3 regions of the Arthrobacter sp. TJ-263 genome follow, and region 2 is predicted to be linked to each of the others. Evidence: riboswitches for the same ligand, from Rfam matches in the RefSeq annotation. Region 2 holds a riboswitch; each other region holds the start of a gene.
What was found. A riboswitch is a leader RNA that binds a small molecule or an ion and turns the genes downstream of it on or off. The one in region 2 is predicted to bind cyclic di-AMP.

Region 1 (10,231 bases), on a different contig from region 2:
CGCCCGGGCGGCGAGCGCGGCGAAGTCCGGCACCGGGGGAAGGATGAGGTCGGGCCGGACGGTGAGGAGGCGGCGCAGGTCGTCATCGCTCCGGAGGGCCAGCTGATCGGCCAGTGCTCGGATTGCGGACATCACCCCAAGATTACCCGGCGCCGCTGACACGGCGCGTGGTCAGGTGCGCGCCTTGTGACGCCCGTCGTACGGCGTGCAGCGCTCGGATCGGTCGTGGTCTCAGGAGTTCCGGCGGGAGATGACGGACCGGACGAGCAGCGAGACCATCAGGAGGAACGCGATCGGGAGGCAGAAGTAGCTGGCCAGCACGAAGCCGGGCCATACGTTGCCCTGCAGGAAGGCCGTCATCAGGATGGCCGCCAGGGACACCAGGCCGACGCCGGCGAAGGCCACCGCGAGGACCATCACCAGGAACCGGCTCCGCGACGACCGTCCGGGTGCACCGCCCGGCACCGCTGCGTCGCCGGGATGGTCGGAAGTGGGGTTCGTGGCCGGTTCGTCAGGGGTCATAGCCGTCCCAGACTACAAGAACCGCGGCGGGCCGCTCACGACGCTATACCCTAGGAGACACAGACTTCCCGGCGGCAGCAGTCCGCCTGGGTGCCAGGCGGCCTGCGTGGACCGGGCCAGGGCCGCCGGTGACACCGCCCGGTACAGCCAAGAAGAGGTAGACGACGTGCCCATCGGCAAAGTGAAGTGGTTCGACGCGGACAAGGGATTCGGATTCCTGGCCACGGACGACGGCAAGGAAGTGTTCCTGCACGCCTCGGCCCTGCCGGCGGGCGTGACCGAGGTCAAAGTGGGCACGAAGCTGGAGTTCGGCGTCGCCGACGGGCGTCGCGGCCCCCAGGCCCTCTCCGCGCGTATCCTCGAGCAGCCTCCCTCCGTCGCCAGGGCAACCCGGAAGAGCGCCGACGACATGGCCGTCATCACGGAGGATCTCATCAAGCTGCTCGACGGCGTCTCCAACGGTCTCCGCAAGGGGCGCTACCCGGAGAAGGCGCACGCGGCGAAGGTCGCGGCGGTCCTGCGCGCGGTTGCCGACGACCTCGACGCGTAGGCTTCGATCATGACCCCGAGCAACCTGGACGCCGTCGACGGCGCGCCGTCGACCGACATCGAAGCGACCGCCGAGGGCACCGACGTACCCGCCGTCGCCGAGGCCGCGCGCAAGCCCCGGGTGACCCGCCGCATCCCGAAGACCGACTCCGTACTCGAAGCCGCCGTGGAGCGGGCGCGTCAGGGAGTGCTGGAGATCGCCCCCGAGGCGCAGGTGGGACGCCATGTGTCGGCCGTGATCGAGGGAGAGCGCCTGGTCACCCACCGGTTCGAGGCCTTCGTGCCCGGATACGGCGGATGGCAGTGGTACGCGAGCGTGGCCCGCGTGGCGCGGAGCAAGGACGTGACGGTCTGCGAGGTGGGGCTGCTGCCCTCCCCGGCCTCCCTGCTGGCACCCGAGTGGCTGCCCTGGTCCCAGCGTGTGCGTCCCGAGGACTCGCCGCAGGACGAGGCGTCGCCGTCGGATGCTGCTGCAGGCTCCGGGGCGACCGACGGAACAGGTGCTGCCGACGGGTCCGGCACCGCCGATGCGGCCGTCACTGCCGGCACTGCCGTCACCGCCGATACGGGCGGGACCCCGGTGGCCGGCGAGGACGATCCGGAGGCCTCCGCCGCGGGACGGCCCGACGCCGAGTGATCCACGTGTGGTGCCGGAGCGGAAGGGGAGGGGCGTGAGCACCTTCCGGTCCCTCGGTATCCACAACTACAGGCTCTGGTTCATCGGGGCGCTGGTCTCCAACATCGGCACGTGGATGCAGCGGACCGCGCAGGACTGGCTGGTCTACGACATCCTGACCGAGCAGAACGCGTCGGCGCTCGGCATCGTCATGGCCCTGCAGCTGGGGCCCCAACTCGTCATCGCCCCGTGGGCGGGCCTCATCGCGGACACCGTCGACCGGCGGAAGCTCCTCGTCACCACGCAGGTGGCCATGGCGCTGCTGGGCGTCGGCCTCGGACTGATGGTCCTCCTGGACGTCGCCGCCCTCTGGCACGTCTACGCCTTCGCCCTCGCGCTCGGCGTCGTCTCGGCCTTCGACGCCCCCGCCCGGCAGGCGTTCGTGTCCGACCTCGTGCGCGACGACTACCTCCCCAACGCCGTGGCGCTCAACAGCGCCTCCTTCAACGGGGCACGCCTCGTCGGTCCCGCCATCGCGGGACTGCTGACCGCGGGCGTAGGGCCCGGCTGGGTGTTCATGATCAACGCGCTGACGTTCGGTGCGATGGTCTACGTGCTGCTGGCGATGCGCAGCTCGGAACTGAACGCGCAACCGCGGCCGGTGCCGGGCAAGGGGCGCATCAGGGCGGGCTTCCGCTACGTGCGGCACCGGCCGGACCTCATGATCGTGATGCTCGCGATCTTCATCGTCGGCACTTTCGGACTGAACTTCGCGGTGTTCATCGCCGCGATGGCGCGCACCGAGTTCGGCCAGGGCGCAGGGGTCTTCGGCGTGCTGTCCTCGGTGATGGCGGTGGGCTCCGTCGCGGGCGCGCTGCTCTCCGCGCGGCGCGACAGGCCGCGCCTGCGATTCATCTTCGGCGCCTCGGCGGCCTTCGGGATCGCGTGCGCGCTGGCCGCCCTGGCCCCCACCCTGTGGCTCTTCGGGCTGGCGCTCGTGCCCGTGGGCCTGTTCGCACTCACGCTCATGACCAGCGCCAACGCCTACGTCCAGACCACCACGGAGCCGGCCATGCGCGGGCGCGTCATGGCCCTGTACTTCGCCATCTTCCTCGGGGGGACGCCGCTCGGAGCGCCGGTGGTGGGGTGGGTCTCGGACATGTTCGGCCCGCGGTGGAGCCTCGGGGTCGCGGCGGCGTCCGGGCTGATCGCCGCCGGGGTGGGAATCTTCTGGGCATGGCGTTACCACGACGTGCGGCTGCGCTACGACCGCTCGGCGCCGAGGCGCCTGCGCATCGACCACGAGGCCGGAGCGTCCGACCCCACGCCGTAGGGGGGTCACCGCGGAGCAGGCCCGACTGCGGGGGTCGGCGCGGCGGACCGGATCCCCGGATGTACGGACCTACAGGAGGTTCTCGACCACGTGGTCGATGCAGCCGATGAGGGCCGAGACGTCGTCGGGCTCGATGGCCACGAAGGTGGCCACGCGGAGCTGGTTGCGCCCCAGCTTCCGGTACGGCTCGACGTCGACGACCCCGTTGGCGCGCAGGATGGCGGCGATCCGGGCCGCGTCCACCGCCTCGTCGAAGTCCACCGTGACGATCACGTTCGAGCGGTCCTCGGGACGGGTCACGTAGGGGCGCGCCACGGGGGAGGCCTCCGCCCAGCGGTACAGCCGCCCCGCCGAGTCCGCCGTCCGGGCCGCCGCGAAGGGCAGGCCACCCTGCGCATTGAGCCACTGCACCTGGGCCTCCAGCGTCACGAGCGTCGAGAGCGACGGCGTGTTGTAGGTCTGGTTGAGGCGCGAGTTGTCGATGGCCGTCTGCAGGTCGAGGAAATCCGGGATCCAGCGGTCGCCGGCGGCGATGCGCGCCGCGCGCTCCAGCGCGGCGGGGGAGAACAGGCCGAGCCACAGGCCGCCGTCCGAGGCGAAGTTCTTCTGCGGCGCGAAGTAGTAGACGTCCGCCTGGGAGACGTCGACGTCGAGCCCGCCCGCTGCGGAGGTGGCATCGACGACGACGAGGGCTCCGTCGTCGGCGCCCTCGACCCGCCGGACGGGTGCTGCAACGCCGGTGGAGGTCTCGTTCTGCGGCCAGGCATAGACATCGACGCCGGCCTCCGCCGCCGCCTCCGGCCGGGTGCCCGGCTCACTCGTGAGGACGCTGGAGGCGTCGAGGAACGGTGCCTTGTTCGTGGCGGACGCGAACTTGGAACCGAACTCCCCGAAGGAGAGGTGCTGGGCCTTCCGGTCGACGAGCCCGAACGTGGCGACGTCCCAGAAGGCCGTCGAGCCGCCCACACCGAGGACCACCTCGTACCCGTCGGGGGCGGCGAAGAAGGCGCGGAGCCCTTCGCGGACGCGCCCCACGAGGTCGCGGACCGGGGCCTGGCGGTGGGAGGTCCCCAGGAGGGAGGTGCCGGCCGCGACGAGGGCGTCGACCTGACCGCTCCGGACCTTCGACGGACCTGCACCGAAGCGGCCGTCCGAGGGGAGGAGGTGTGCGGGGATGCGGGATGATTCGCTCAAGGGGGCTCCAACTCTGGGACGGGGGTGCAGACCTCAATTCTGCCCCAGCGGCCGATGGCCCTCCATTTGTTAACGCCCCCGGGGAGGACGCTTCGGCAGCCCGGGCACGGCCGGCCCCAGGATTGCCGGGCCCGTGATGCCATGCGTTAACCTTGGGAGGCGTGGGGCGGAACCGGGCCGATGGCCGCACCCCTCACCGGCGTGAGGCAGTCCAGCCGCGCACCCGCACCGCACCAAGGAGCTGAACCGCATGACGGACCTCATCGACACCACCGAGATGTACCTGCGGACCATCCTTGAGCTCGAGGAAGAGAACATCGTCGCGCTCCGTGCGCGCATCGCCGAGCGGCTGCGCCACTCCGGCCCCACCGTGTCCCAGACCATCGGCCGGATGGAACGCGACGGCCTCGTGGTCGTCTCCGGTGACAGGCACCTCGAGCTCACCGAGACCGGCCGGCGCCGCGCCACCGGCGTGATGAGGAAGCACCGTCTCGCGGAGCGCCTCCTGAGCGACGTGATCGGACTCGACTGGGCATACGTGCACGACGAGGCGTGCCGCTGGGAGCACGTCATGAGCGAGCGCGTGGAGCGCCGACTGTACGAGCTCCTCGGCAAGCCCTCGGACTCTCCCTACGGCAACCCTATCCCCGGCCTGGCGGCCATCGGCGGCGTGGAATCGGAGCTGTTCACGGACGGCGTGGTCACGCTGCTGTCCGCGATGGCCACTTACACGCCCGGCAGCCTGGTCACGCTCGCGCGCCTCGCCGAACCCATCCAGGTGGACCCCGAACTCCTCACCCAGCTCGACGAGGGCGGGCTGCGCCCGGGCGCACGGCTCAGTCTCGAATCGGTGGGAGGGTACGTCTCCGTGCGCGTCCCCGGTGTCGAAGGTGCCCTCGAACTGCCGCCCGAGGTCGCCTCGCACGTCTTCGTCTCCGTCGGGGACTGACCGCCTCCCGAGACCTTCGTCACCAGAAACACACCGTTCCGTGATCGGAATGTGACATATCTCGTGGTGTGTTGTAGCGTTCGAAATGTGCCGGGCTCGCTCTGGATCCAGCACCCTCCTGCAAATCGCCTAGCTCTGCCATTGCCGGAGGTTCGTCCGCACCATCGCATGGCAGAGGCGGGGGAACCAATTCTGGGTCTCTGAGAAGAGATCCTTGGGGTTAAGTCGCTGTTCACGCAGCGGCCGGGTGACTCCCATCCGAATCCGACAGCTCACCTCGCAGGCGTTGGGAGAGGTCTCCAACGTGTCCATCAGCTCTTCGCCGGGCCGCCACCGCGCGCCCCGGAACATCAGTCCGCTGACCGGTCTGTCCGCCGCCGTCGCATCCAATGCCGGATCCGTCGGTCGCCAGGCCGCCGTCATCGTCGCAGCGTCAGGCCTCGTCCTCACCGCCGGTCTGCCGGCCCACGGGACCGCAGGGGCAGAGCGCGAGGTGCAGTCCTCCGCGACCCTGGGCATCGATCGTGTGGTGACGGCCGCGGTCACCGTGCCGGCCACGGCGACGGTGTCCTTCGACCGCGTCGCCGTCGAGGTGGAGGCCGCCCCGAAGCCCGTCGAGGCAGCCCCCGTCGAGGCCCCGGCCATCGAGGAGGCTCCCGTGGAGGTTCCGCCGGTCGCCGTCCCGGCCCCGCCCGCTGCCGCCGTCGCCCCGGTCGAGGCTGCTCCCGTGGTGGCACCGACCGCCGCCGTCGCCCCCGTTGCCGTGGTCGCACCGGCCCCCGCTGCCCCGGCTGCCGTCGCTCCCGTCGTCGCAGCCCCCGCTGCCGTCGCTCCCGCTGCCGTGGGCGCGCCGGCCCCCGTCGCTGCGGTGCCCGCCGCCCGGAGGCCGGCTCCCGCCCCGTCCTCCGGCGTCGCCGCCGGCCTGGTCGGTTCGGCGTACTCGCAGATCGGCGTCGCGCAGGACTGCACCGCCATGGTCGAGAAGGCCCTGCGCTCGGTCGGCAAGTCCGTGGGCGACCTCGCTCCCGGCCAGTTCTTCCAGTTCGGCGCCGTCGTCGGATCGCCCGCTCCCGGTGACCTCGTGATCACGGGCGGCCATGTCGCGATCTACGTCGGGAACGGCCAGGTCGTCAGTGGCGGCCTCAACGGCATGAACACCGGCCTGCACAACCTCTCAGACCTTCCCGGCGCCGGCTTCGTCCGCGTCCGCTAGCCCCCCCACACTCGGAGAACACCCTCATGTCATCACTCATGTCCTTCCGCCCTGCCCCCGCCCGCCACCGCGACGACGCCGGCAACGCTGCGGCCTTCGCCGTCCTCGCACGGACCGTGTCCACCCAGGCGGGCGGGATGGGCCGACAGGCGGCCGTCTTCGCGGCGGCCTCCGGGCTCGTCCTGACCAGCGGGGTCGCTGCCAACGCGGCGGACCTCAAGCCCCAGCGTGAGGTCCGGGCGTCCACCGTCGCCCTGACCTCCTCCCGCGCGCCCGTCGTCGCCTCGGACAAGACCGTCGTGTCCTTCGCCATGACCCCGGTCAAGGTGAAGGCCAAGCCGGTCGTCGTCGAGAAGGCCCCCGTCGTCGAGAAGGCTCCTGTCGAGGCTCCCGTCGTCGAGGCACCCGTCGCTGAGGCGCCGGTTGTCGAAGCCCCCGTGGCCGTGGCGCCTGCTGTCGCAGCACCTGCTGCCGTCATGGCTCCCGCTGTGGCAGCCCCGATCGAAGCGCCGGCCGCGCCCGTCGCGGAGACACGCGCGGCGGCGGGTGCTCCGGCGCCCGCACCCGCACCCGCACCGGCACCGGCACCGGCACCGGCTCCGGCGCCCGCACCCTCCTCCGGTGTGGCAGCGACCATCGCCGCCGCGGCCAAGGGCCAGCTCGGCGTCATGCAGGACTGCACGCGCCTCGCAAGCAACTCCCTCGCCGCGGCCGGGATCAACTTCCACGGCTGGCCGGCCGGGTACCTGTCCCTCGGCCGCACGGTGAGTGCCGGCGAGGCCATCCCCGGTGACCTGATCTACTACGCCGACGGCGGCATGGGCAAGGCCCACATCGCGGTGTACATCGGCGGCGGCCAGGCCGTCCACGGCGGATTCAACGGCAACACCACGGTCATCGCTCCGGCCGAGCTCGGCTCCGGCGGCGTGTACATCCGCGTGGGCGGCTGACCCGAACGGCTGTGGATGCAGGAGGACCGGCACACGTGCCGGTCCTCCTGCCGTTCGGCTCCCACCGGAGGTAGCAGAAGCAGGAGCCCGCACATCGCCGACCCGGCGTTCCGCGGACGGCCGGGTGCGGCTTACCCTTGCAGTGTCCATCCGAAGCACTTCTCCCGATGCCCGGGACAGCAACCGGTTGCGGGACCAGGTCAGCAATGGGGCAAGGCGCATGCGCACTCTCGTTCTGAATGCAGGATATGAACCGCTGGCGGTCGTCACCTTCCGCCGGGCGCTGGTCCTTGTCCTGACGGGGAAGGCGAGCGTCGTGGCAGAGGACGACGACCCGGTGGTCGGTCCTGCGGACGTCTTCGGAAGGCCCTCGGTGATCCTGCTCAACAGATACGTGAAGGTCCCCTATCGCCAGGACTTCGCGGCGACGAGGCGAGGAGTACTGCGCCGTGACAACCACCTGTGCGCCTACTGCGGGAAGGCGGCGTCCACCATCGACCACGTGATGCCGAGGTCGAGGGGCGGCGGCGACACCTGGGAGAACCTCGTGGCCTGCTGCCTGAGATGCAACAACGCCAAGGGGAACAAGACCCTCGCCAGCCTCGGCTGGACCCTGAGGGTCGTCCCGCGCCCGCCCCGCGGACCCCAGTGGCAGATCCGCGAACTGGAGAGGCCCGCGCCGCAGTGGAGCGAGTTCCTCACGGAGACCGCCGCGTGAGGACCGGAGGGGACCGCCCTCGGTTCGACGCCGTGATCCTCGCCGGGGGGCGGTCCTCCCGCCTCGGCGGTGTCCCGAAAGCCGGGCTGGTCGTGGAGGGAGTGACCCTGCTGGAGCGGACGTGCGCCGCGCTCGCCGACGCCGGGCAGATGGTGGTCGTGGGGCCCGACCCCCGGGCCGACGGCGGGCGCGCGATGCCGGGTGCGCCGTCGTTCGTGCGTGAGGAGCCGGCCTTCACCGGACCCGCAGCCGCCCTCGTGGCCGGGTTCCGGACGGGGGCGGGCCGCCGACGGGCGCCCTGGTGCGCCGTCGTCGCCTGTGACATGCCGCGCGTCGCCGAGCTCGTCGACGTGCTGCTCGCCGAGGCCGCCGCCGACGAGGACGCATCGCTCGTGGCCGTGGACGGGGGCCGCGCCCAGCCGCTCGCGGCGCTCTACCGGAGCGACGATCTGGCGGCCGCCGTGGACGCGATCCTCGCTACCGGGACAGCCGACAACCTGTCGATGCGCAGCCTCCTTGCTAGTGTGAGGACCAGACCTGTCCCGGTTCCGCCGGGCACAACGCACGACGTCGACACCTGGGCTGATGCGAGGGTACTGGGAGTCGACGTCCCCTAGAACCTCCCGGAGGGCTCATGGACGATCGCCAGAAGCTGCTGCACGAATGGACCGAACGGCTGCTCGCCGCCTTCGAGATCGACGGGACGGATGTGGACATCGACGCCGTCCTCGGCCTGGCCGGCAAGGCGGCCCACGGCGTGGTGCGCCCTGCCGCGCCCCTGACGACGTTCGTGGTGGGCTACGCCGCCGGTCTCGCCGTCGGCAGCGGGCAGGCCGACGAGGACGTGGCCATGCGCTCGGCCCTGGGGGTCGCCGACGCCCTGTGCGCGGAGGCCGCGGCGGAAGGCGGCACCGCATGATCGAGGGCGGCGCAGCAACGAATGTCGACTGGGCGACGGCCCGTACCCTGGCCTACGGTGCCGGGCGCCCCCTGCCGTTCCAGACCGTGCCCCTCGCCGACGCGCTCGGGCAGACCCTCGCGGAGCCGGTACACGCCCTGCAGTCCATCCCCCACTATGCGTCGTCCGCGATGGACGGCTGGGCGGTCAACGGCGAACCGCCGTGGACGCTCGTGAGCCGCCCCGAACCGGAGGACCACCCGCGGGGCAGGGCGACCCCGCACAGCGATTCCGGGGAGGTCTCGCTCGCGCCTGGCGAGGCGACCTTCATCCTCACGGGCGGTGTGGTGCCCCAGAACGCCGTCGGCATCCTCCGCACCGAGCACGGCGCGGTCCGCGGGGGCACGCTGAACCGCAACGGGTCCGCGCGCCCCGACGAGCCGTCGCCCGGCGAGCATGTCAGGCCCGCCGGTGAGGAGGCGGAGGAGGGCTCCCTGGCAATCCCCGCCGGCGTCGTCCTCAACCCCGCCCAGATCGCCCTCGCGGCGGTCTGTGGCCATGACACGCTCGCCGTCCTGCGGGCACCGCGCGTGTCGCTGCTGATGACCGGTGACGAGGTGATCGAGCACGGGCTGCCGCACGCGGGCCAGGTGCGTGACACCTTCGGTCCCCAGCTGCCCGGCTTCGTCGCGATGCTGGGCGGGCACGTCGACGTGTCGGGCCGTGCGAAGGACGACCTCGACGACGTCGTGGCGGCCATCAGCGCCGAACCCACCGACGAGTTCTCCCTCGCCCGGGCGTCCGGCGACGTACTCATCACGACGGGCGGGACCGGCAGCTCCATGGCCGACCACATCCGCCGGGCACTCATGGAGGTCGGGGCGGAGATGATCATCGACGGCATCGCCATGCGGCCCGGGCACCCGACGCTGCTCGCACGGCTACCCGACGGGCGCTTCCTCGTGGGGCTCCCCGGCAACCCGCTGGCCGCGATGATGGCGATGATCACGGTTGCCGGGCCCCTGCTCGCGGGCCTGCGCGGTTCGTCCCTGGACGAGCCGTCACCGGTGGTGACGGCCGACGCCTTCGAACCCCTGCCGGGGAGGAGCCGCCTGGTGCCCTACCGGATGGAGTCCGGGCAGGCCGTGCCGAGTACGCACCAGCGTTCCGGGATGCTCCGTGGGCTCGCCGCAGCCGACGGCGTGATGGTGGTCCCCGCGGAGGGCTGCGGGGCCGGCGATGCGGTGCAGGCCCTGTCGCTGCCGTGGTCACCACCCGCGGGTCCACGG
Region 2 (10,231 bases):
TACCTGGAGGACCTCGCTCGCCGGCTCCCCCGGGCCGACGTCCACCGCTTCGAGCATGCGGGCCATCTCGTGCAGGAGGACGTCGACACGGCGTCGACGGCCCTGCAGTGGCTGGCCGAACGGTCGGTCGGGCACCCCGCGCCCCGTGTTGACGTCCCGCCGCGCGATGATGCGCCCTACGTCCCGCTCGGCCGGCGGCTCACCGACCTGGCCGCCGGGCCGGACGCCGCACGGACCGCCGTCGCGGAGATGAAGCCCTCCGGCCCGCCCCGGACCCTGTCCTGGCGGGAGCTCGACGACGACGTCGCCGCCGTCGCCGCCGGCCTGACCGCGCTCGGCTACGGTCCCGGCAGCCGCGTGAGCCTCCTCGTCCCGCCCGGCGTGGATCTGACCGTGCTCATCTACGCCTGCCTGCGCATCGGTGCCGTGATCGTCGTCGCCGACGCCGGCCTCGGCGCCCGTGGACTCAGCCGTGCCGTGAAGGGGTCGGCGCCCGACGTCGTCATCGGCATCGAACGCGCCCTGGTCGCGGCCCGCGCCTTCGGGTGGCCCGGACGGCGCATCAGTGCCGCTCCCCTGTCCCCGGCCAGGCGCAGGGCACTGCGCGTGGAGGCCTCGCTCAACGACCTGCGCGCCGCACGCCCGGCCCGGTCCGCCGTGGAGGCGCCCGCCGCCGACGCCGACGCCGCCATCCTCTTCACCTCGGGCTCCACGGGCCCCGCGAAGGGCGTCGTCTACACGCACCGGCAGCTCTCCGCCATGCGGGACGCCGTCGCGGCGACCCTCGGCCTCGGCGAGGGTGCCTCGCTCGTCGCGGGCTTCGCGCCGTTCGCGCTGCTCGGCCCGGCACTCGGGGCCACCTCCGTCACCCCGGCCATGGACGTCACGGCCCCCAGGACGCTGACCGCGCAGGCGCTGTCCGACGCCGCGGCCGCGATCGACGCGACCGTCGTCTTCGCCTCACCGGCCGCCCTGCGCAACGTGCTCGCCACCGCCGGTGCGCTCACCGACGTGGGCAGGACGGCCCTCGGCCGGATCTCCCTGCTGCTCTCGGCCGGAGCGCCGATCCCCGTCCCGCTCCTCGAAGCCGTCCAGGACCTCGTGCCGTCGGCCGCCCTGCACACGCCCTACGGCATGACGGAATCCCTCCTCGTCGCGGACATCGACCTCGCGGGCATCCGTCGCGCGTCGGCTGACGCGCGGGACGGGCTCGACGGCGCCGGCGGCGGGGTGTGCGTCGGCCTCCCCGTGCACGGCGCCCGCGTCGCCGTCAGTCCGCTCGACGACGACGGTGCGGCGACGGGCGAGGCGACGACGGCGCCCGGGCGGACCGGCGAGATCCTCGTCGACGCCCCCCACGTCAAGGACCGCTACTTCCGGCTGTGGAGGACGCAGCGCGAGTCCGCGCGGACTCCCCCGTGGCACCGGACCGGCGACGTCGGCCACTTCGACGCCGAGGGGCGCCTGTGGGTCGAGGGCCGGCTCGGCCACATCATCACGGCGGCCTCCGGCGTCCTGACGCCCGTCGCCCTGGAGCAGTCGCTGGAGACGATCGACGGCGTCCGGCTGGCTGCCCTCGTGGGCGTCGGACCCGCCGGCACCCAGGCCGTCGTCGCGGTCCTCGAGACGGACGCCGCAGGACGGCGCCCGGCCCTGGCGGATGCTCCGCTCACGGAGGCGGCACGGGCTGCCGCGCTGAGGCACGGTGTCGGCCTCGCCGCGGTCGTCGCCGTTCCCTCCCTCCCGGTGGACATCCGGCACAACGCGAAGATCGACCGCACGCGCATCGCGCAGTGGTGCAGCCGGTTCCTCTCCGGTGCCCGCGCGGGGTCCCTGTGACGGTCCTCGTCACCGGTGCGAGCGGGATGCTGGGGCGCGCCGTCGCCGAACACCTCGTCGCCTCCGGGGAGGAGGTCCGGTGCCTCCAGCGCCGGCCATCCTCCGTGTCCGGCGCGCAGGACGTCCTGGGCTCGATCACCGATCCGGACGCCGTCGCCTCAGCGGTCCAGGACTGCCGCGCCGTGATCCACCTGGCGGCGAAGGTCTCCTTCACCGGGGCTTCCGCCGAGTTCGACCGCACCAACATCGACGGGACCCGGATCCTGCTGGACGCCGCCCATGCGGCCGGGGTCACCGACGTCGTCCACGTGTCCTCGCCGTCCGTGGCACACGCCGGCTCCTCGCTCGTCGGTGCTCCCGCCGGCCCCGCGGACCCGGCGCACGCGCGCGGGGACTACGCCCGGACCAAGGCCGCGGCCGAGCTGCTCGCCCTGGGTCGCTCGACGCCGGCGTTCCGCGTCGCCGCGGTGCGGCCGCACATCGTGTGGGGCCCCGGCGACACCCAGCTGGTGGAACGCGTGATCGAGCGCGCACGGCACGGACGCCTGCCCCTGCTCGACGGCGGCACGGCCCTGATCGACACGACCTACGTGGACAATGCGGCCTCGGCCATCGTCGCGTGCCTGCGGCGCATGGATGCGGCGCAGGGCCGGGCCCTCGTCGTCACCAACGGCGAGCCGCGCCCCATCGCCGAACTGCTCGGCGGGATCTGCCGCGCAGGCGGCGTGGAGCCACCCGCCTGGTCCGTCCCGGGAGCACTGGCTCGCGGCGCGGGATCCGTGATCGAACGGGCCTGGCTGCGGCTCGGCAGGACGGACGAGCCTCCCATGACCCGCTTCCTGGCGGAACAGCTCTCGACCGCGCACTGGTTCGACCAGCGGGATACGCGCAGCGTGCTCGACTGGCGCCCGTCCGTGAGCGTCGATGAAGGGCTCGAGCGCCTGGCGGCGTACTACCGCTGAGGCTCTCCGCCTGAGTGCGCGGGTGTCGCCGTCGACCACCCACCCCACGTGCACGACGTGCTCCCACCGGATACGCGGAAGGACGGGATGCGTGATGCATCCCGTCCTTCCGACCGTCTCACTGGTGGCGCCGGCCGTACGGCCGGCGGCTCAATTAGCGGGTGTAGTAACCATCCACGGACATGGCGTTGACCGAGTGGACCACGGTGCCCTGCGAGGGGTTCAGGGCGCTGACCATCTGGCCGTTGCCGAGGTAGATCCCCACGTGGCTGCCACCGTTCTGGCTCACCAGGTCACCCGGCTGGGGGTTGCTGGTGGGCGTCATGGCAGCGAACTGGGCCCAGGTGGTGCGCGGCAGGTTGACGCCGTTCTGGGCGTAGGCCCACTGCACGAAGGCCGAGCAGTCCCAGGCACCGAAGGAGGTCCCGCCATACACGTAGCCCGAGCCGACGCCCTGCATCGCCGCTCCGACGACGCCGCCGTTACCCACAGGGGTGATCGACGGGGTGGACTGGAAGCTGACTGCGGGGGTCGCTGCCGGAGCAGCGGCAGGCGCTGCGGCGGGGGCCGCGGCGGGGGCCGCGGCAGGCACGGCGACGATCGATGCCGACTGCACGGAGTACTGCGCGGGAGCAGCGGAACCGCCGAGGGAGATCGACTGGCCGGGGTAGATCACCGAGGCGGAGCCGAGTCCGTTCGCCGCGAAGAGGCTGTCGACGCTCAGTCCGTGCATCGCCGCGATGGACCCGAGGGTATCGCCGGCCTGCACGGTGTGGGTGCCTGCGGCAGCAGTGGAGGCTGCGGCCGGCTGGGTGCTGATCTCGCCTGCGGCGTTCGCGGGAAGCGATGCGCCGAACATGATGCCCGAAGCGACGGCGACGGCGGCGGCAGGCTTGCCGGCGACGGAGGCGCTTGCGGAGACGGCGCGGGATGCCGTGATGAAGGGGTTGATGCGCGTGGGGACGGCCCGGTGGCGCGCGAAATTGCTCTTGGACATGTTGATGCCTTTCCCAATGCCTGCGAAGTTAGCTGTCGGGTTCGGATGGGACATCCGGACACGCTTGCTACAGACCATCGCCCCCAGCGCTGGTCTGCGCGTGTCTTTACCCCTAGGACCCGTGATCGGGTCCGCTAGTGGTTCCCCCGCCCCTGTCGAATGTGTAGTGCGAACGGTCCGTCCTCATCGACAGGGTTAGGCAGTGTGAGGATGGGCGCCCATCCGTTGTGGATCGGACGCGAGACTAACCGTACCGGTTGGTAATACCTGTTGTCACATTTAGATCACGAGGCGAATATCACCTTTTTCTGCCTAACGGATCAGAACCGTGCTTTGCGCGGGCGCGGCTGGCAGATCGGGCACAGGTAGGACGACCTGTTCATGAACGATTCGCGGCGCAGCAGCGTGGTCCGCCCCTCGGACGCGCAGCGGCGGCATGGCCGGCCCTCCCGCCCGTAGGCCTCCAGATCGCGCGCGAAGTAGCCCGATGCACCGTTCACGTTGACGTACAGGGAGTCGAAGCTGGTGCCACCGGCCGCCAGCGCCCGTTCCATCACGGAGGTGACGGCGTCGACGATGCGCCGGGTGTCGGGCCGGCGCATGGTGTCCGTGGGGCGCGCGTAGTGGAATCCGGCCGCCCAGAGCGCCTCGTCGGCGTAGATGTTGCCGATCCCGGAGATGAGCCCCTGGTCGAGCAGGGCCCGTTTCAGGCCCGTCCTGCGCCCGCGGAGGCGTTCGTGGAAGGCATCCGTGGAAAATCCGGGGTCGAGGGGATCGCGCGCGATGTGCGCAGCCTGGTGGGGAACGAGTGGCAGGTCGGAGGCGCCGAGCCCGCCGGGCAGGCCGTCCGGTGTCGGCTCCAGCTCCGCGACGAACATCCCGCCGAAGATCCGCTGGTCGACGAACCGCAGCTCGCCCGGCAGGGCGGCGCCGTCGTCGTCGACCGCCGGGGAGAGCGCGAGGCGGACCTTCAGGTGCTTCTCGAGGGGGGCGTCGGGTTCCTCGACGAGGAGTTGCCCGCTCATCCCGAGGTGCGCCATCAGTGCGACGTGCGGGCGATCACCGGGTCGGGCCGCGTCCTCGAGGATCATCCACAGGAACTTCCCCCGGCGCACGACGTCGCTGACGCGGGCACCCTCGAGGGTGCCCACGAAGTCCTCGACGCCGTCGACGTGCCGCCGGAGGGATCGGGGATCCAGGACGTCCACGGATCCGATGGTGCGGCCCGCCACCCAGCGTGCGAGGCCCCGTCGGACGACCTCGACCTCGGGGAGTTCAGGCACTCAGGGTCCGTCGGGCACCGCGGTGGTGCCGGTGCTGTCGGCGGGGCCGGGCGGCAGGGGGTCCAGGGGCACCGCGAGCGTCTTCCAGGACTCGGCCGCGGCCGCCTGCTCGGCTTCCTTCTTGGAGTTCCCGCACCCGGAGCCGTACTCAATGCCACCGATCAGCAGGCGGGCCGTGAACGTCCGGGCGTGATCGGGTCCCGTCCCGTCGACCCGGTAGTCGATCGTCCCGAGCCGCCGACCGGCCGCGGTCTCCTGGATGCGGGTCTTCCAGTCGGTCCCCTCACCGAGCACCGCCGCATCGCGCAGCAGCGGTCCGATGAGCCGCATGACCATGGCGCGGGCCGTCTCGATGCCGTGGCTGAGGTAGGCGGCCCCGATGACGGCCTCCATGGTGTCCGCCAGGATCGAGGCCTTGTCCCGCCCGTTCGTCAGCTTCTCCCCCTGGCCCAGCAGCACGTAGCTGCCGAGGTCCAGGGTGCGGGCCACCCCCGCGAGTGCCTTCGTGCTGACGACGGCTGAGCGCCTCTTCGCGAGGTCCCCCTCGGACAGATCCGGGTGGTCCCGGTACAGCGCGTCGGTGACCGCCAGCCCGAGCACCGAGTCGCCGAGAAACTCCAGGCGCTCGTTCGTCGGGATCCCGCCCTTCTCGTAGGCGTAGGAGCGGTGCGTGAGGGCAAGACGAAGCGTCCCGGCATCGATATCGACACCGAGACGCTTCGTGAGGTCTTCCGTATTCTTCACAACTGCATCAACCGATCCAGCATCGGACGGGCGCCGGCAGGCTCGAGACCTGCCCTGCGGCGCGGGTCCGTTGTCAGACGTCGGCTACCTTGCGGCCCTTGTACTCGAGGAACAGCGGGGTGCCGGCGGAGTCGGTGACAACCTTGGCCTGGTGGGCGAGGCTGTAGGTGACGCGGCCGTTCTCGAGGGTCTTGACCAGCTTGGGGGCGGTTGCCTTCCACTGGGACCGGCGTGCGCGGGTATTCGCGCGGGACATTTTCCGTTTCGGGACAGCCACGGCTAACTCTCTTCCTTCTCGTCTGACTCTGACTTGGGTGCCGCGTTCTGCTCGGCGGCGGTGCCCGTCAGCCCGGCGAGGGCTGACCAGCGAGGATCCAAAACTTCATGGTGGTGGTCAGGATCATCATTGAGCCGGGCTCCGCATTCGGAGCACAGACCTTGGCAATCCTCCCGGCACACCGGCTGGAATGGCAGTGACGTAACCACAGCATCCCTCAACACGGGTTCCAGATCGACCGAATCGTTCTCCACCCTGTGCTGTTCTTCTTCCTCTTCCACCGACAGCGACGCGGAGTCGCTGTAGAAGAAGAGCTCCTGGATCTCCACGTCGCGGTCGAACCGCAGTGGCTCCAGGCACCGGCCGCACTCGCCGGTTACTTCGACGTTCGCCGTTCCCGATACCAGGATTCCCTCGTGCACCGATTCGAAGCGCAGATCCAGTTCCATGTCGGAACCCTCCTGCACTCCGATCAGGGCTACGCCGAAATCCTTGGGTACCGGTGCATGTTCTTCGATTGTCCGCATGCTTCCCGGACTGCGCCCGAGATCCTTGACACTGAAAGTCAAAGGCGAACTGAGATCGCTTTTAATGGTGACTCCTGTAGAACATATGACCGACGTACCATCCTAGCCTGATCCGGCGGGCAGGCCCAAAACGGGCGGGACGTCTAGGCTCGGACCGTGATGTCCGAATCCCCGCCCCCTGCACGGCGTCGACGCCTCCCGCGGGTCCTGCGCACGGCGGCCGGCCTGCGCCCGCCCCGTCTGAGGACCGGGCCCGCGGGCCGGGATCAGGACGTCCGCAGGTGCTTGTTCACCGCGTCCGGGACGAAGGGCGTGACGTCCCCGCCGAGTGACGCCACCTCCTTCAGGAGGGTCGAGGAGACGTGCGCGAACTCGGTGTCCGTCGGCAGGAACACGGTGTCGATGTCGGCCAGGTGACGGTTCATGGTGGCCATGGGGAGTTCGTAGTCGAAGTCGAGGCCGGACCGCAGCCCCTTCACGAGGGCGCCGGCCCCGTGCTCCCGGCAGAAGTCCGCGAGCAGGCCCTCACCCATCGGGAGCACCGTCACCCCGGGCAGGTGCGCCAGGCTTTCCGCGCAGAAGGCCATGCGCTGATCGAGGGCGAAGCGGTACGTCTTCGCGTAGTTCGTCGAGACCGCGACGATCACCTCGTCGAACAGCCGCGCGGCACGGCTGATGACCTCGAGGTGGCCATTGTGGAGGGGGTCGAAGGATCCGGGGCAGACGGCGCGGCTCATCCCCCCACGGTACCCAGTCCCGGGGTTCCTCGGCGGACCGGGCGGGCCCCCGGCGGTGGGAGCGGTGATACTGGTGGGATGACGACAGACGCTCAGACTCCTTCCCCGCGGGGTATCGGCGGGGCGCCGTGGATGCGGGCGGCGCGCGGCGCGAACCTGCTCGGCGACGACGGCCGGCTCGGCATCACGATCTTCGAGGAGGTCACGGCCCTCGCGCAGCAGCATGACGCGGTCAACCTCGGCCAGGGCTTCCCGGACGAGGACGGTCCGCGGGAGATCCTGGACGCGGCACGGGCCGCCATCGCCGGCGGGGCCAACCAGTACGCACCGGGCCAGGGGCTCGCGGTGCTGCGCGACGCGATCGCCGCACACCAGGAGCGCTTCTACGGCCTCACGGTGGACCCCCGGACCGAGGTGATCGTCAGCACGGGCGCCACCGAGTCCATCGCCGCCGCGATCCTCGCGTTCGCCGGCCCCGGGGACGAGGTGCTGACCTTCGAACCGTTCTACGACTCCTACGGCGCCGTGATCGGCCTCTCCGGCGCGACACACACCACGGCCCCGCTGCGCGCGCCGGACTTCCAGCCCGACGCCGCGAGCCTCGAGGCGGCGTTCAGCGAGCGCACGAGGATCGTCGTCGTCAACAATCCGCACAACCCGACGGGCAGCGTCTTCACCCGCCCCGCCCTGGAGCTGATCGTGCGGCTGGCGGAGCGCTACGACGCGATCATCGTGACCGACGAGGTGTACGAGCACCTCACCTTCGGCGTGGAGCACGTGCCGATCGCGTCCCTGCCCGGGGCGGCCGGACGCACCCTGAGCATCTCCTCCGCCGGCAAGACGTTCTCCGTGACGGGCTGGAAGATCGGCTGGCTCAGCGGACCGGCCGAGCTCGTGGCCCAGGTGCGCACCGTCAAGACCTTCCTCACCTACACCTCGGGCACGCCGTTCCAGGGCGCGGTCGCGCAGGGCCTGGCGCTGCCCGACGCGTTCTTCGCCTCGATCGCGGGCACCCTGCGGAAGAAGCGCGATCTGCTGGGCGAGGGCCTCCGCGCGGCCGGCTTCGACGTGTTCGAGCCGGAGGGCACCTTCTTCACCATGGTGGACGCCGCACCGCTGGGCATCGAGGACGCCACGGACCTCGCGCGCCGCCTGCCCGCCCTGATCGGCGTCGCGGCGATCCCCGTGGCGATGTTCTGCCACCCCGAGGGCGCCGGGCAGACCCGGTCCCTGCTCCGCTTCGCGTTCTGCAAGAAGTTCGACGTGATCGAGGAGGGCGCGCGGCGCCTGGCGACCCTGCGGGAGCGGGTGTGAGCAGCGAGCGGGCACCGGAGCCTGCGCAAGGGGACGGGGAATTCGAGGTGCCCACCCGCTGGCTTCCGGGGACGGGCGCGTACGCGGAGATCGACGAGGACGCCTACATCGAGGGCGCCCTGATCCTCAGCATCGGCGGCGCCCAGCAGTCCCATGTGGACATGCTGCATCCCGGCCGGGTCTTCTACGAGTACCTGCAGCGCATCGCCAACGTCATCGACCTCGCGGCACCCCCGGGTGCTCCCCTGCGGGTCCTGCACCTCGGCGCCGGGGCCCTGACCCTCGTCCGCTACGTCCAGGCCACCCGGCCCGGCTCCCGGCAGGTGGCCGTGGACCTGGAGGCCGAGCTGATCGACTTCGTCCTCGAGGCGATGCCGCTGCCGGAGGGCACGTCCTGCGAGATCGTCGTCGGAGACGCCGCAGACGCGGTGCTCGAGCAACCCGACGCGGCCTTCGACGTCGTCGTGCTGGACATCTTCGCCGGAGCGGACGCGCCCGCCCACCTGACCGGCCCGGACTTCGCGGCGCATCTGCTGCGGGTGTGCGCCGAGGACGGCGTGGTGCTGGTGAATGTCGGCGATGACCCCCCGCTCGCCTTCGCCCGCGCCCAGAGCCGCCAGCTCTCCTCCCTCGCGCCGGCCACCGCGGTCCTCACCGAGGCCGCCATGGTGGGCGGCGAGCAGGCGGGGAACGTCGTCGTCGCCGCCCGCCGCGCGGCGTGGCCGGCCGCCTGGACCCGGGCGCTGCGTGCCGCCGGACCCCATCCCGCAGCCGTCCTGGTGGGCCCGGACCTCGCGCATTTCGAGCAGCTTCCAACCTAGCCCGCCACGGGAGGGCGGGGCTGTCAAGGAGAATTCCGCGCTGCACTGTCCCGGCGTTCCTCGTAGCCTGAAGAGGCTGAAGCAGTTTGGCTCGGACCCTTCCCGTCCCTCGGAGACCTGGCCATGAGCCACAAACTGCGCATCACCATCCACCTGGACCTCGAGCTCCGCCTGGCGCACATGGAAATCCATGGGTGCCTCACGGAGGAGAACCACCGGGCACTCCTGCCGGTCGTCAGGCGCTGCTTCCGCATCCTGCAGGAGCCCTGCGTCGTGATCGATACGAGCAAGGCCCAGCACATCGACACCGAGGGCATCGACGCGCTCCGCCGCCTGGGCGTCGGCCGGGCCGACCAGGCTGCCTTCGACTTCCCCGGGTCCTGCTCCCTGGTGGTACCGGACGACCTCCCGGTATGCCCCGCCCGTGCCCCGCGGTTCCACGGCAGCCACCGATACGCGTCATGACCGGCGGCCCGTCGGCGCCTTCCCGCAAGGCCCATCCGCAGGCCGCGCCCGCACGAAGTACCCGTACAGGGGTGGCGCGGACGACGGCGGTACGCTGGTCGGGAAGGTGGGCGTTCCAGGAGTGCCGGTAGCCCCACCGATGATTTGCAGCACTGCATGACGGGGAGGAGACGCGCATGGCCGACGGCGTCCTCCCCTATCTCCGGGCCCTCACCCTCGTCTCGCTCATCCTGTCGGTGTCCGCGGCATCCCACGTCCTCGCCGC
Region 3 (10,231 bases), on a different contig from region 2:
GGACGTCACCGTGGACGTGGAACCCGGCGAGATCCTCGCCATCCTCGGCACGAGCGGCTGCGGCAAGTCCACCCTCCTGCGTGCCGCCGCCGGACTCGACATCCCCGACAGCGGGCAGGTCCTGATCGATGGCACCCCCGTGACGGGCATCGACGAGCGCTGCGCCGTCGCCTTCCAGGAACCCCGGCTGCTGCCGTGGCACACCCTGCAGGCCAACGTGGCGATCGGGCTCCCGAAGTCCTCCAGTGCCAGTGCCGGCAAGGCGAAGGTCCTCGAGCTGCTGAAGCTCGTGGGACTCGACACCTTCGCCAAGCACCGCCCCCGCGAGGTCTCGGGAGGCATGGCCCAGCGGACGTCGCTCGCCCGCGCCCTGGCCCGCAACCCCGGCGTCCTCCTCCTCGACGAGCCCTTCGGCGCACTCGACGCCCTCACCCGCATCCGCATGCAGGACCTCCTGCTGGACATCCACCGCGCGCAGCCCACCACGGTGCTGCTGGTCACGCACGACGTCGACGAGGCCCTCCAGCTCGCCGACCGGGTCCTCGTGCTCGGCCGCGGGGACGGGAACGGGCCTGAGGGTTCCACCGTCGCCGAACTCGTCACCGTGCCCGGCGACCGCCCGCGGGACCGGAATTCAGCGGATCTCGGGGCACTGCGCAGCACCCTGCTGTCGATGCTCGGCGTCACCGGGCACTGAGCCCGCCTTTCCGCCCTCCCCGCAGCGCCGTCGTACCGCGCTGCCTCCCTGCCTACCCACTTTCCATACCCTCCACCGAAGGACCACCATGAACCGCCGTGCCCTCCTGCCGACCCTCGCCCTCGCCACCGCCCTCTCGCTCAGCCTCAGCGGCTGCCTGGCGGGAGAGAACGCCTCCGACACGCAGGCCGCCGACGGCGGAGCCACCCAGGGCGGTGAGCTCAACATCGACTTCGCCACCTACAACCCGCTGAGCCTCGTCATCAAGGAGCAGGGCTGGCTCGAGGAGGAACTCGCCGCCCAGGACATCACCGTCAACTGGGTGCAGTCCGCCGGGTCGAACAAGGCCAACGAGGCACTGCGCGCCGGGGCGATCGACGTCGGCTCCACCGCCGGGTCCGCCGCGCTGCTCGCCCGCTCCAACGGCTCCCCGATCAAGGCCATCGACATCTACTCGCAGCCCGAGTGGGCGGCCCTCGTCACGCTCCCCGACTCCGGTATCACGAGCGTCGAGGACCTGCGCGGCAAGTCCATCGCGGCGACCCGCGGGACGGACCCGTACTTCTTCCTCCTGCAGGCGCTCGAGGCCGCGGGCGTGGACCAGTCCGAGGTCACGATCGAGAACCTGCAGCACGCCGACGGCCGGGCTGCCCTCGCCAGCGGCGCCGTGGACGCCTGGTCCGGCCTGGACCCGATCATGGCCGCCGCCGAGCAGGACGGCGCGGAGCTCTTCTTCCGCGACATCGACTTCAACACCTACGGCTTCCTCAACGCCACCGAGGACTTCCTCACGGAGAAGCCGGACGTCGCCCAGACCGTGGTGGACGCCTACGAGAAGGCACGGGAATGGGCGAAGGAGAATCCCGAGGAGACGGCCGCCATCCTCGCCGAGGTCGCCGCGATCGACCCGACGATCGCCGAGTCGGTCATCATCGACCGCACGAACCTCGACGTCGATCCCGCCCCGGGCGACGCCCAGCGCAGCGTCCTGGAGAAGATCGGCCCCGTGTTCGTGGAGACCGGTGACGTGCAGAGCCAGGAGCAGATCGACGAAGCACTCGACTCCCTGTTCGACGCCTCGCTCGTCGAGAACGCCGATCCGGCATCCGTCGGCTCCGATTCATGAGTGCCGACTATCTGACCGGGGGCAGCGCGGTTCCCATCACCAGGGACGGATTCTCCGCGGCGGGATCACCGCTGGGAGGCCCCGAGGCACAGAACGACGCGGGGCGGGGCAGGGCGGTCCGGCGTACCGGCGTCATCCTGCTCGGGCTCATCGTCCCGGCACTGATCCTGCTGGCCTGGCACCTCAGCACGGCGTCGGGTTTCTTCCGCCCGTCGCAGCTCCCCTCGCCGGCGTCGGTCCTCGCGGCCGCCGTCGACCTCATCGAGCGCGGCCAGCTCGCCACCCACATCCTGATCTCCACCCAGCGCGTGGTCCTCGGCTTCGTCATCGGATCCCTGCTCGGCGTGGTGGCCGGCGCCCTCCTGGGCCTCTCCCGCCTCGCCGACGTCCTGCTCACCCCGACCGTGGGAGCCCTGCGCGCCGTCCCGTCCCTGGCGTGGGTCCCGCTGCTCGTGCTGTGGATCGGCATCAACGAGGACTCGAAGGTCACGTTGATCAGCATCGGCGCCTTCTTCCCCGTCTTCACCACGCTCTACCTCGGCCTGCGGCACGTCGACCGCAACCTCGTCGAGGCCGCCCGGGCGTTCGGGCTCAACGGCATCCGCCTGCTCACGACGGTACAGTTGCCCGCCGTCGTGCCCGCCCTGTTCTCGGGCCTCCGGCTGGCGCTCGCGCAGTCCTGGTTGTTCCTCGTGGCCGCCGAGCTCATCGCTTCGTCCATGGGCCTGGGCTTCCTGCTCACGGACTCCCAGCAGACGGGCCGGGTGGACCGCATCATCCTCGCGATCATCCTGCTGGCCGTGATCGGCAAGACGACGGACGCGCTCCTCGGCGTCGCCGAACGCTGGGCGGTGCGTCGGTGGGCGTGAGCACGGTGAGTGCAGGCACGGCAGGCACAGGCACGGCGACGGGGGCGGGCGCCACCGCGCAGGAGGAGGCCGAGCGCCTCGCGTTCTGGGCGGAGCAGGCAGCCAGGCTCGAGTGGGAGGCACCGTGGCACACCGTGCACTCCTTCGAACGGGCGGAGCCGCAGAGGGACGGGACGCTGAGCATCCCCGCCATCGAGTGGTTCGCCGGCGGCACCCTGAACGTCGCCGTGAACTGCGTGGACCGGCATGTCCGGGCCGGCCGCGGCGATCGTGTGGCCCTCCACTTCGAGGGTGAGCCCGGGGACCGCCGCGCCGTGACCTATGCGGACCTGCAGGACGACGTGTCGCGGGCCGCGAATGCGCTGCTGGCACTGGGCATCGGACCGGGTGACCGGGTGGTCGTCTACCTGCCGGTCCTCGTCGAGACGGTGGTCGTCACGCTCGCCTGCGCGCGGATCGGCGCCGTGCACTCGCTGGTCTTCGGCGGGTTCTCCGCGGAGGCGCTCCGCTTCCGCGTGGAGGACACGGGCGCCAAGCTCCTGGTCACCACCGACGGCCAGTTCCGGCGGGGCGTCGCCGTGTCCGTGAAGGACAACGCCGACGCCGCGGTGGCCGGGGACAACAGCATCGAGCACGTCCTGGTGGTCCGCCGCACGGGGTCGGACATCAGCTGGACGGAGGGCCGCGACGTTTGGTGGCACGACGTCGTCGACACCGCCTCACAGCACCACGAGCCGGAGGCGTTCGACGCCGAGACGCCGCTGTTCATCATGTACACGTCCGGGACCACAGGAAAGCCCAAAGGCCTGGTGCACACCTCGGGCGGGTACCTCACGCAGGCGTCCTGGAGTTTCGAGCACCTCTTCAGCAACCCCGACCCGGCCCTGCGGGAGCGGGACGTCCACTGGTGCACCGCCGATCTCGCGTGGGTCACCGCGCACACCTACGAGCTGTACGGGCCGCTCTCCAACGGCGCCACGCAGGTCCTCTACGAGGGCACGCCGAACACGCCCCATCCGGGACGCCACCTCGAGGTCATCGAACGCTACGGCGTCACGAGCTACTACACGGCGCCCACCCTGGTCCGCTCGCTCATGGGCTGGTTCCCGGACGGCGTCCCCGCCTCCCACGACCTCTCGAGCATCCGCGTGCTGGGCACGGTCGGCGAGGCGGTCAACCCCGAGGCGTGGCGCTGGTTCCGCCGGAACCTCGGCCGCGACGAGGTGCCCGTCGTCGACACCTGGTGGCAGTCCGAGACCGGCGCCACGGTGCTCTCCCCCAGCCCCACCGACGCGGACTTCAAGCCGGGCTGCGCTGCCCGCGCACTGCCCGGGGTCAGCACGCGCATCGTCGACGAGGAGGGCCACCCCGTCCCGCCGGGCGTGCAGGGCCTGATCGTGGTGGACCGTCACGGCCCGGCCATGGCGCGCACCGTCTGGGGAGACCCGCAGCGGTATCTCGACTCCTACTGGCGGAGGTTCGCAGCGCAGGGCTGGTTCCTGGCCGGCGACGGCGCCCGGTACGACGACGACGGTGACACCTGGATCCTGGGCCGCGTGGACGACGTCATCAACGTCTCGGGTCATCGCCTGTCCACGATCGAGATCGAATCGGCGCTCGTGGCCCATCCCCTCGTCACCGAAGCCGGCGCATGCCCCGTGCCCGATCCCCTGACGGGCCATGCCATCGCGGCCTTCGTGGTCCTCGCCGGAGGTACGGATCCGGACACGGACGTCACCTCGACGCTCCGCGCCCACGTCGCGGCGGCGATCGGACCGATCGCGCGGCCGTCCGCCGTCGTCGTCGTGCCCGATGTGCCGAAGACGCGCTCCGGCAAGATCATGCGCCGTCTGCTGACGCAGCTCTACGAGGGGTCGCCGCTCGGGGACACCACGTCCCTGCAGAACGAGGGGTGCATCGCGGGGATCCAGGACGTGCTGTCCCGCCGCTGACGCACCGTCCGGCAGCGGTCATTAAAAGAAGGAAGCGGCAGGGCCCCGTCCAAGCACCTGCCGCTTCCCGCGCGTGGTTCGCTCCGGTGTCAGCCAGCAACCCGGACGAAGGAGGCTCCCGGGAGGTCGGAGAGGGAGTGCTGCATGGTGAGGTTCGCCCCGTTCATGCCGCTGCTGATGACCTGGCCGCCGCCGGCGTAGATCGCGACGTGGCCGCCGGTGACGACGAGGTCACCCGGGGCGGGGGATGCCACCGTGGAGCCGAACTGCAGGAACTGCGAGGGGCCGAGGTCGCCGACGGGGATTCCTGCGGCGCGCAGTGCCTTCTCCGCGAGGATGGTGCAGTCCTGGACGGCACCGGATGCGAGCTGGGACCGGGCGGAGGCCAGGAGGGTGCCCGCGGTACCACCGGAGGCTGCGACCGGGGTGATCTTGGCGGAGGCCAGGTACACGCCGGAGCCGGGAGCCGTGGAGACGGGAGCCGGGGCGACGGCCGCGGCCTGCTGGACAGGCGCAGCAGGAGCCACGACGGCCGCGGGCGCAGCCTGGGGAGCGGCCACGGGCACCGAGACCGTCCGGGCCGGGGCCGCAGCGGCGCCGCCCGTCGGGATGGTGATGATGTCGCCCGGGAAGATGATCGATGCGACGGACAGGCCGTTCGCCGTGAGGACCGCGGTCAGGTCCACGCCGTAGCGTGCCGAGACGGCGCCCAGCGTGTCACCCGGGACGACGGTGTGCGTCGTCGGGGAGGCGACAGCCGTCTGCGCGGCGGGGGCAGCCTGTGCTGCGGGGGCTGCAACGACCGCGGGGGTCGTCGTCGCGCCCTGCTCGGTGTACTCACCGGCATGGGCGGTGCCCACGGCGCCGAGCGCGAGGCCCGAGGTGACGGCGGCGATGGCGACGGGGCGGCCTACGGCGGTGGTGTGGGCCCTGGCGGCGCGGGACAGGCCCTGCAGCGCGAGACTGCCGTCGACGTCGGCACGGTGGCGCGCTGAAGAAATGTTTCGTGACATGGTTCTATACCTCTCCCATGCCTGCGGGGTGAGCTGTCGGGTTCGGATGGGAGTCACCCGGCCGCGAACATCACCCGTGGGTGATGTGGTGCGACTTAACCCCGAGGGCGCCTGCAGGGTCTCCTGCGCGCCCGGTGGAACTAGTGGTTCCCCCGTCCCTGCCTTTCGTGGTTGCGAACGATTCCGGGACGACGGCAGGGCTCGGCATTCCGTCCAGGAGCGCCCCACGGTCGCGGAAGCACATGTTGACCATACCCAACAGCAGTCACTTCTGTCACATTAGAGTAACGGGGGGTGAAGTGCTCCTCAGCCGCGCAGCTCCCGCCAGCGACGGAGGGCGAAGACCGTCCCGGCTGCACTGAGCGTGAGCAGCACCGCCTGCTGGATGTAGAACCAGTCCGTGGCCGCCGTTCCAAGGCCGCCGAGGGCCACCAGGATGCTGCTGGCCAGCGTGAGCGTCAGCGCGGCTCCGACGTACCAGAGCGTCTGCCACAGCTTGCGGTCCTGCGCCCGGCTTGCCGATCTCCATTCCTCCATCCCTCCAGCCTAGGTCGCCGCAACCCCTGCCTCACACGGGGACACATGGTTTGGTTCTGCACCGGCCCGGTGTCAGACTCGATCCGACCATCCCGAGCGGCTGAGAGATCTGGCTCACTGACGCCGCAGCAACCCTGGCCTCCGCGTCGCGCGGCGGCATGAGGGTGCTACTGCCAGAACGATGGAGGAACCCATGAGTGCAGCCACAGCAGCCTTCGGCATCGACGTCGCCCCCGAAATCCCCCTCGCAGCATCCGAACCCAGCAAGGCAGGTGCCTGATGGCAGAACGTTCCTTCGGTTTCCGCACGCGTGCACTCCACGCCGGCGGCACTCCCGACGCCACCCACGGGGCCCGGGCCGTCCCCATCTACCAGACGACCTCGTTCGTGTTCAAGGACACCAACGACGCCGCGAACCTCTTCGCCCTGCAGAAGTACGGCAACATCTACTCGCGGATCGGCAATCCGACGGTCGCGGCGTTCGAGGAGCGCATCGCCTCCCTCGAGGGCGGGATCGGGGCCGTGGCGACGGCGTCGGGCATGAGCGCGGAGTTCATCACCTTCGCGGCGCTCTGCCAGGCCGGGGACCACATCGTCGCCGCCTCCCAGCTGTACGGCGGCACGGTCACCCAGCTCGACGTCACCCTGCGCCGGTTCGGCATCGAGACCACCTTCGTCCCCGGGACGGACCCCGCGGACTACGCGGCCGCCCTCCGGGACAACACCAAGGCGGTCTACGCCGAGGTGATCGCGAACCCCTCCGGCGAGATCGCCGACCTCGCAGGCCTCGCGAAGGTCGCCCACGACGCCGGCATCCCGTTCATCGTCGACTCCACGCTGAGCACGCCCTACCTGGTGCGCCCCATCGAGCACGGCGCGGACATCGTCATCCATTCGGCCACCAAATTCATCGGCGGGCACGGCACCACGCTCGGCGGCGTGATCGTGGAGAGCGGCCGCTTCGACTGGGGCAACGGCAAATTCCCCATGATGACCGAACCCGTGCCCTCCTATGGCAACATCCAGTGGTGGGCGAACTTCGGGGAATACGGGTTCCTGACCAAGCTGCGCACCGAGCAGCTCCGCGACATCGGGCCCTCCCTCTCGCCGATGTCCGCGTTCCAGCTCCTCCAGGGGGTCGAGACCCTCGCGCAGCGCCTGGACGAACACCTCGAGAACGCCCTGGCCGTCGCGGAGTGGCTGCAGGCCGACCCGCGGGTGGAGTACGTCAACTACGCCGGGCTCCCCACCCACGCGCATCATGAGCGGGCGAAGACCTACCTTCCGCAGGGCCCCGGCTCCGTGTTCAGCTTCGGCATCAGGGGCGGGCGCAAGGCGGGACAGAAGTTCATCGAGTCCCTGCAGCTCGCCTCGCACCTCGCGAACGTGGGCGACTCCCGCACCCTCGTGATCCATCCGGGCTCGACGACGCACCAGCAGCTCTCGGCCGAGCAGCTCGCAGCGGCGGGCGTCCCCGAGGACCTCGTGCGCATCTCCGTGGGCCTGGAGGACCTCGAGGACATCCTCTGGGACCTGGACCAGGCCCTGGACATCGCGGTGAACGCCGCCGACGCCTCCTTCGAGGACCTGCCGCAGGAAGCGGCCGGAGAGAACGACGACGACGCATCGGCGACGCGGGCAGTGGGAGTGGGAGCATGAGCGGCGGCACCGGCAACGCGACACCTGGACGGACCTGGGAAGGGCCGACGGCGCCCGAACGGCTGAACCTGCTGAGGCACGCTCGGTCGGTCGCGATCGTCGGGGCCTCGGACAAGCCCTCGCGGGCGTCCTACTTCGTGGCGACCTACCTGCAGTCCTCCTCCCCCTACCGCCTGTACTTCGTCAACCCGGTGGCGAAGGAGATCCTCGGCCGGCCGGCCTATGCATCGCTGAAGGACCTGCCCGAGGTGCCCGACGTCGTCGATGTGTTCCGCAAGCACGACGACCTGCCCTCGGTGCTGCAGGAGACGCTCGACGTCGGCGCGAAGACGCTCTGGCTGCAGCTGGGATCGTGGCACGAGGACGTCGCACGCGAGGCCGAAGCGGCCGGCCTGGACGTGGTGATGGACCGGTGCCTCAAGATCGAGCACGCGCGCTTCCACGGCGGGCTCAACCTCGCCGGCTTCAACACCGGCGTCATCTCCTCGAAGCGGCAGATCACCTCCTAGCGGAGGGCCGGGACCTCCGGCGGATCCGTCCGGTCGGGCTGCCCGGCAGCGGGCTCATCCGCGGCGGGGTGCACTGCGGGGTGCACTGCTGCGGCCACATCCGTGGCGGACTCGGACGCCCACGGCTCCGCGACGGGTTCCACCGCCGCTCCGGAGGTCCCCGCGGACGGGACATGCCCAGGACCGCCGCCGGGCGCGAGGAGCCAGGCCCTGCTGGGCGGCGCGGAGATCGCCCGTGCCTCTGCGGACGAGCCGACCTCAGCCTGCGGATCGGCCCCAGGACCGACCGGAGTCTCCACCCGCGCCTGCCGCGGCTGCCGGATCTCGTGACCCTGACCGTTCGCCGTTCCATTCCCGGAGACCTGGCCGTCCGCCGTCCCGGTCCCGGGCACCGGATCGCCCGACGTCCCGTTCCCGAGGACCGGGGTCCCCGGACCGTGGCCTCCCCCACCGTGACTTCGGGGCACCGCGCGGCGCTCGGGCCCGGGCGCGGATCCGGTCGGTGCCACGGGTGACGCCGCAGGGGGTGGGACAGCGGCAGGGGGAGCCGCTCCGGGGGGCGCCTGACGGGCAGGAGGGACTGCCGCGGGTGGGACCGCGGCAGGTGTCGGAACGGCAGCAGCCGGCACAGCCCGTACGGGAACGGACGGCGCGGCCCCCACCGGGACGGACGGCGCCGTGTCCACCGGAACGAGCGGCGCGGCCTCCGCCACGGACGGACCGGCGCCTGCCGCGGAGGAACCGGTATCGGCCGCCCTGTCCGCCTCTCCTGCAGCCGACGGCGCTGGGACCAACTCCACGAGGGAGCGGGCCGGGGTGCCCGTGGACGGGGCCACGACGCCGTGACCCCCGCCGTCGTCCTGCCCCGCCCGTGCGTCGGGAAGGAGATCCGCCCGGTCGGCACTCTCCCGGATGCTGAAGCGCGCTACCGACTCCACGGCCTCGGTGAGGCCGTCCGCGAGGTGGAAGGTGCCGGCCGCGACGCCGGACATGCCGACGCCCATGGACACGGCCAGCGCACCGCCGATGAAGGTGATGCGCCGCTTGGTGCGGCGGTCCGACGGAGCCTTGCCGCCGTCGGCCATCAGCTGGGCGAGCTCGGCGGCGACCTCCGGCGCGGGGCCCGCGCCGAGCTCCCCGATGGCCTCCAGGGCACGCACGAGGGCGGGCTCCTCGGCGATGCCGGCCTCGTCGAGGAGATGCAGCACGACGTCCGGCGACGGCGTCTCACGTCCAGTCATAGCGCTTCCGATTCATTGGGTCGAACAAGTTCCTTCAGCTTGAGCAGCCCCCGCCGCTGCAGCTGCTTGACCGATCCTGTCGACCTCCCGAGGATTTCCGCGACCTGGTCGATCGGCAGCTCGGCGACGATGCGCAGGAGGATGACGTCGCGCTGTTCGGCGCTGAGCTGCTCGAGCAATTCCCCTGCACCGCCGGCGTCGAGGGTGCCGAGCACCACCGCCTCCGCGGAGTCGGTGGTCCGGGTGTCGCCGTCGGCCTCGTAACCCACCAGGACCGGCGCCCGTGTCCTCTTCCGCACCTCGTCCACATGGCGCGCATGGGCGACGGAGAAGGTGAACGTTCGCAGCCCCGGCAGCCCTCCGGTGACCGAGTCCAGCCTGGAGAAGACCGCGAGGAAGACTTCCTGGGTGAGGGCCTCCGGGTCCTCCGACCTGCGCCCCACGAAGTACCCCAGGACAGCTGGGCCCAGCGCCTGATAGATCAGCGACAGCGCCGCCGGCTCCCCCGCCTGCGCGCGGCTCAGCGCATCATCAGGCAGCGTTGAGACCACGTTTCATCGAGTCCTTGTTCGGGTGGGACGGCGTCACCATCGTAACCGTCGCCTCCCGGCCGGGGCGGAGCCCCTTC

Region 1: linked by a shared signal. The riboswitch ahead of AC4D2F_RS13970 (NlpC/P60 family protein) and the one ahead of AC4D2F_RS03625 (C40 family peptidase) in region 2 are both predicted to bind cyclic di-AMP.
Region 3: linked by a shared signal. The riboswitch ahead of AC4D2F_RS15050 (C40 family peptidase) and the one ahead of AC4D2F_RS03625 (C40 family peptidase) in region 2 are both predicted to bind cyclic di-AMP.

The regions. Positions count from the first base shown of each region.
Region 1 is NZ_JBZCNE010000002.1:739,219-749,449, reverse strand. It holds gene AC4D2F_RS14005 (helicase-associated domain-containing protein) at 1-132, opposite strand, end outside; gene AC4D2F_RS14000 (hypothetical protein) at 232-522, opposite strand; gene AC4D2F_RS13995 (cold-shock protein) at 689-1,072, shown strand; gene AC4D2F_RS13990 (DUF3027 domain-containing protein) at 1,082-1,708, shown strand; gene AC4D2F_RS13985 (MFS transporter) at 1,743-3,020, shown strand; gene serC (phosphoserine transaminase) at 3,090-4,214, opposite strand; gene AC4D2F_RS13975 (iron-dependent transcriptional repressor DtxR) at 4,465-5,163, shown strand; cyclic di-AMP (ydaO/yuaA leader) riboswitch at 5,296-5,463, shown strand; gene AC4D2F_RS13970 (NlpC/P60 family protein) at 5,468-6,376, shown strand; gene AC4D2F_RS13965 (NlpC/P60 family protein) at 6,403-7,326, shown strand; gene AC4D2F_RS13960 (HNH endonuclease) at 7,547-8,044, shown strand; gene mobA (molybdenum cofactor guanylyltransferase) at 8,041-8,661, shown strand; gene AC4D2F_RS13950 (DUF6457 domain-containing protein) at 8,679-8,963, shown strand; gene AC4D2F_RS13945 (molybdopterin molybdotransferase MoeA) at 8,960-10,231, shown strand, end outside.
Region 2 is NZ_JBZCNE010000001.1:767,351-777,581, forward strand. It holds gene AC4D2F_RS03615 (alpha/beta fold hydrolase) at 1-1,839, shown strand, start outside; gene AC4D2F_RS03620 (NAD-dependent epimerase/dehydratase family protein) at 1,836-2,801, shown strand; gene AC4D2F_RS03625 (C40 family peptidase) at 2,956-3,798, opposite strand; cyclic di-AMP (ydaO/yuaA leader) riboswitch at 3,801-4,008, opposite strand; gene mutM (bifunctional DNA-formamidopyrimidine glycosylase/DNA-(apurinic or apyrimidinic site) lyase) at 4,119-5,081, opposite strand; gene rnc (ribonuclease III) at 5,082-5,825, opposite strand; gene rpmF (50S ribosomal protein L32) at 5,899-6,102, opposite strand; gene AC4D2F_RS03645 (YceD family protein) at 6,105-6,671, opposite strand; gene coaD (pantetheine-phosphate adenylyltransferase) at 6,896-7,366, opposite strand; gene AC4D2F_RS03655 (aminotransferase class I/II-fold pyridoxal phosphate-dependent enzyme) at 7,445-8,680, shown strand; gene AC4D2F_RS03660 (spermidine synthase) at 8,677-9,501, shown strand; gene AC4D2F_RS03665 (hypothetical protein) at 9,625-9,966, shown strand; gene AC4D2F_RS03670 (hypothetical protein) at 10,143-10,231, shown strand, end outside.
Region 3 is NZ_JBZCNE010000003.1:204,333-214,563, forward strand. It holds gene AC4D2F_RS15030 (ABC transporter ATP-binding protein) at 1-697, shown strand, start outside; gene AC4D2F_RS15035 (aliphatic sulfonate ABC transporter substrate-binding protein) at 786-1,823, shown strand; gene AC4D2F_RS15040 (ABC transporter permease) at 1,820-2,692, shown strand; gene acs (acetate--CoA ligase) at 2,698-4,644, shown strand; gene AC4D2F_RS15050 (C40 family peptidase) at 4,734-5,657, opposite strand; cyclic di-AMP (ydaO/yuaA leader) riboswitch at 5,663-5,843, opposite strand; gene AC4D2F_RS15055 (hypothetical protein) at 5,964-6,194, opposite strand; SAM riboswitch class I at 6,279-6,382, shown strand; gene AC4D2F_RS15060 (O-acetylhomoserine aminocarboxypropyltransferase/cysteine synthase family protein) at 6,474-7,853, shown strand; gene AC4D2F_RS15065 (CoA-binding protein) at 7,850-8,362, shown strand; gene AC4D2F_RS15070 (hypothetical protein) at 8,359-9,603, opposite strand; gene AC4D2F_RS15075 (RNA polymerase sigma factor) at 9,600-10,154, opposite strand.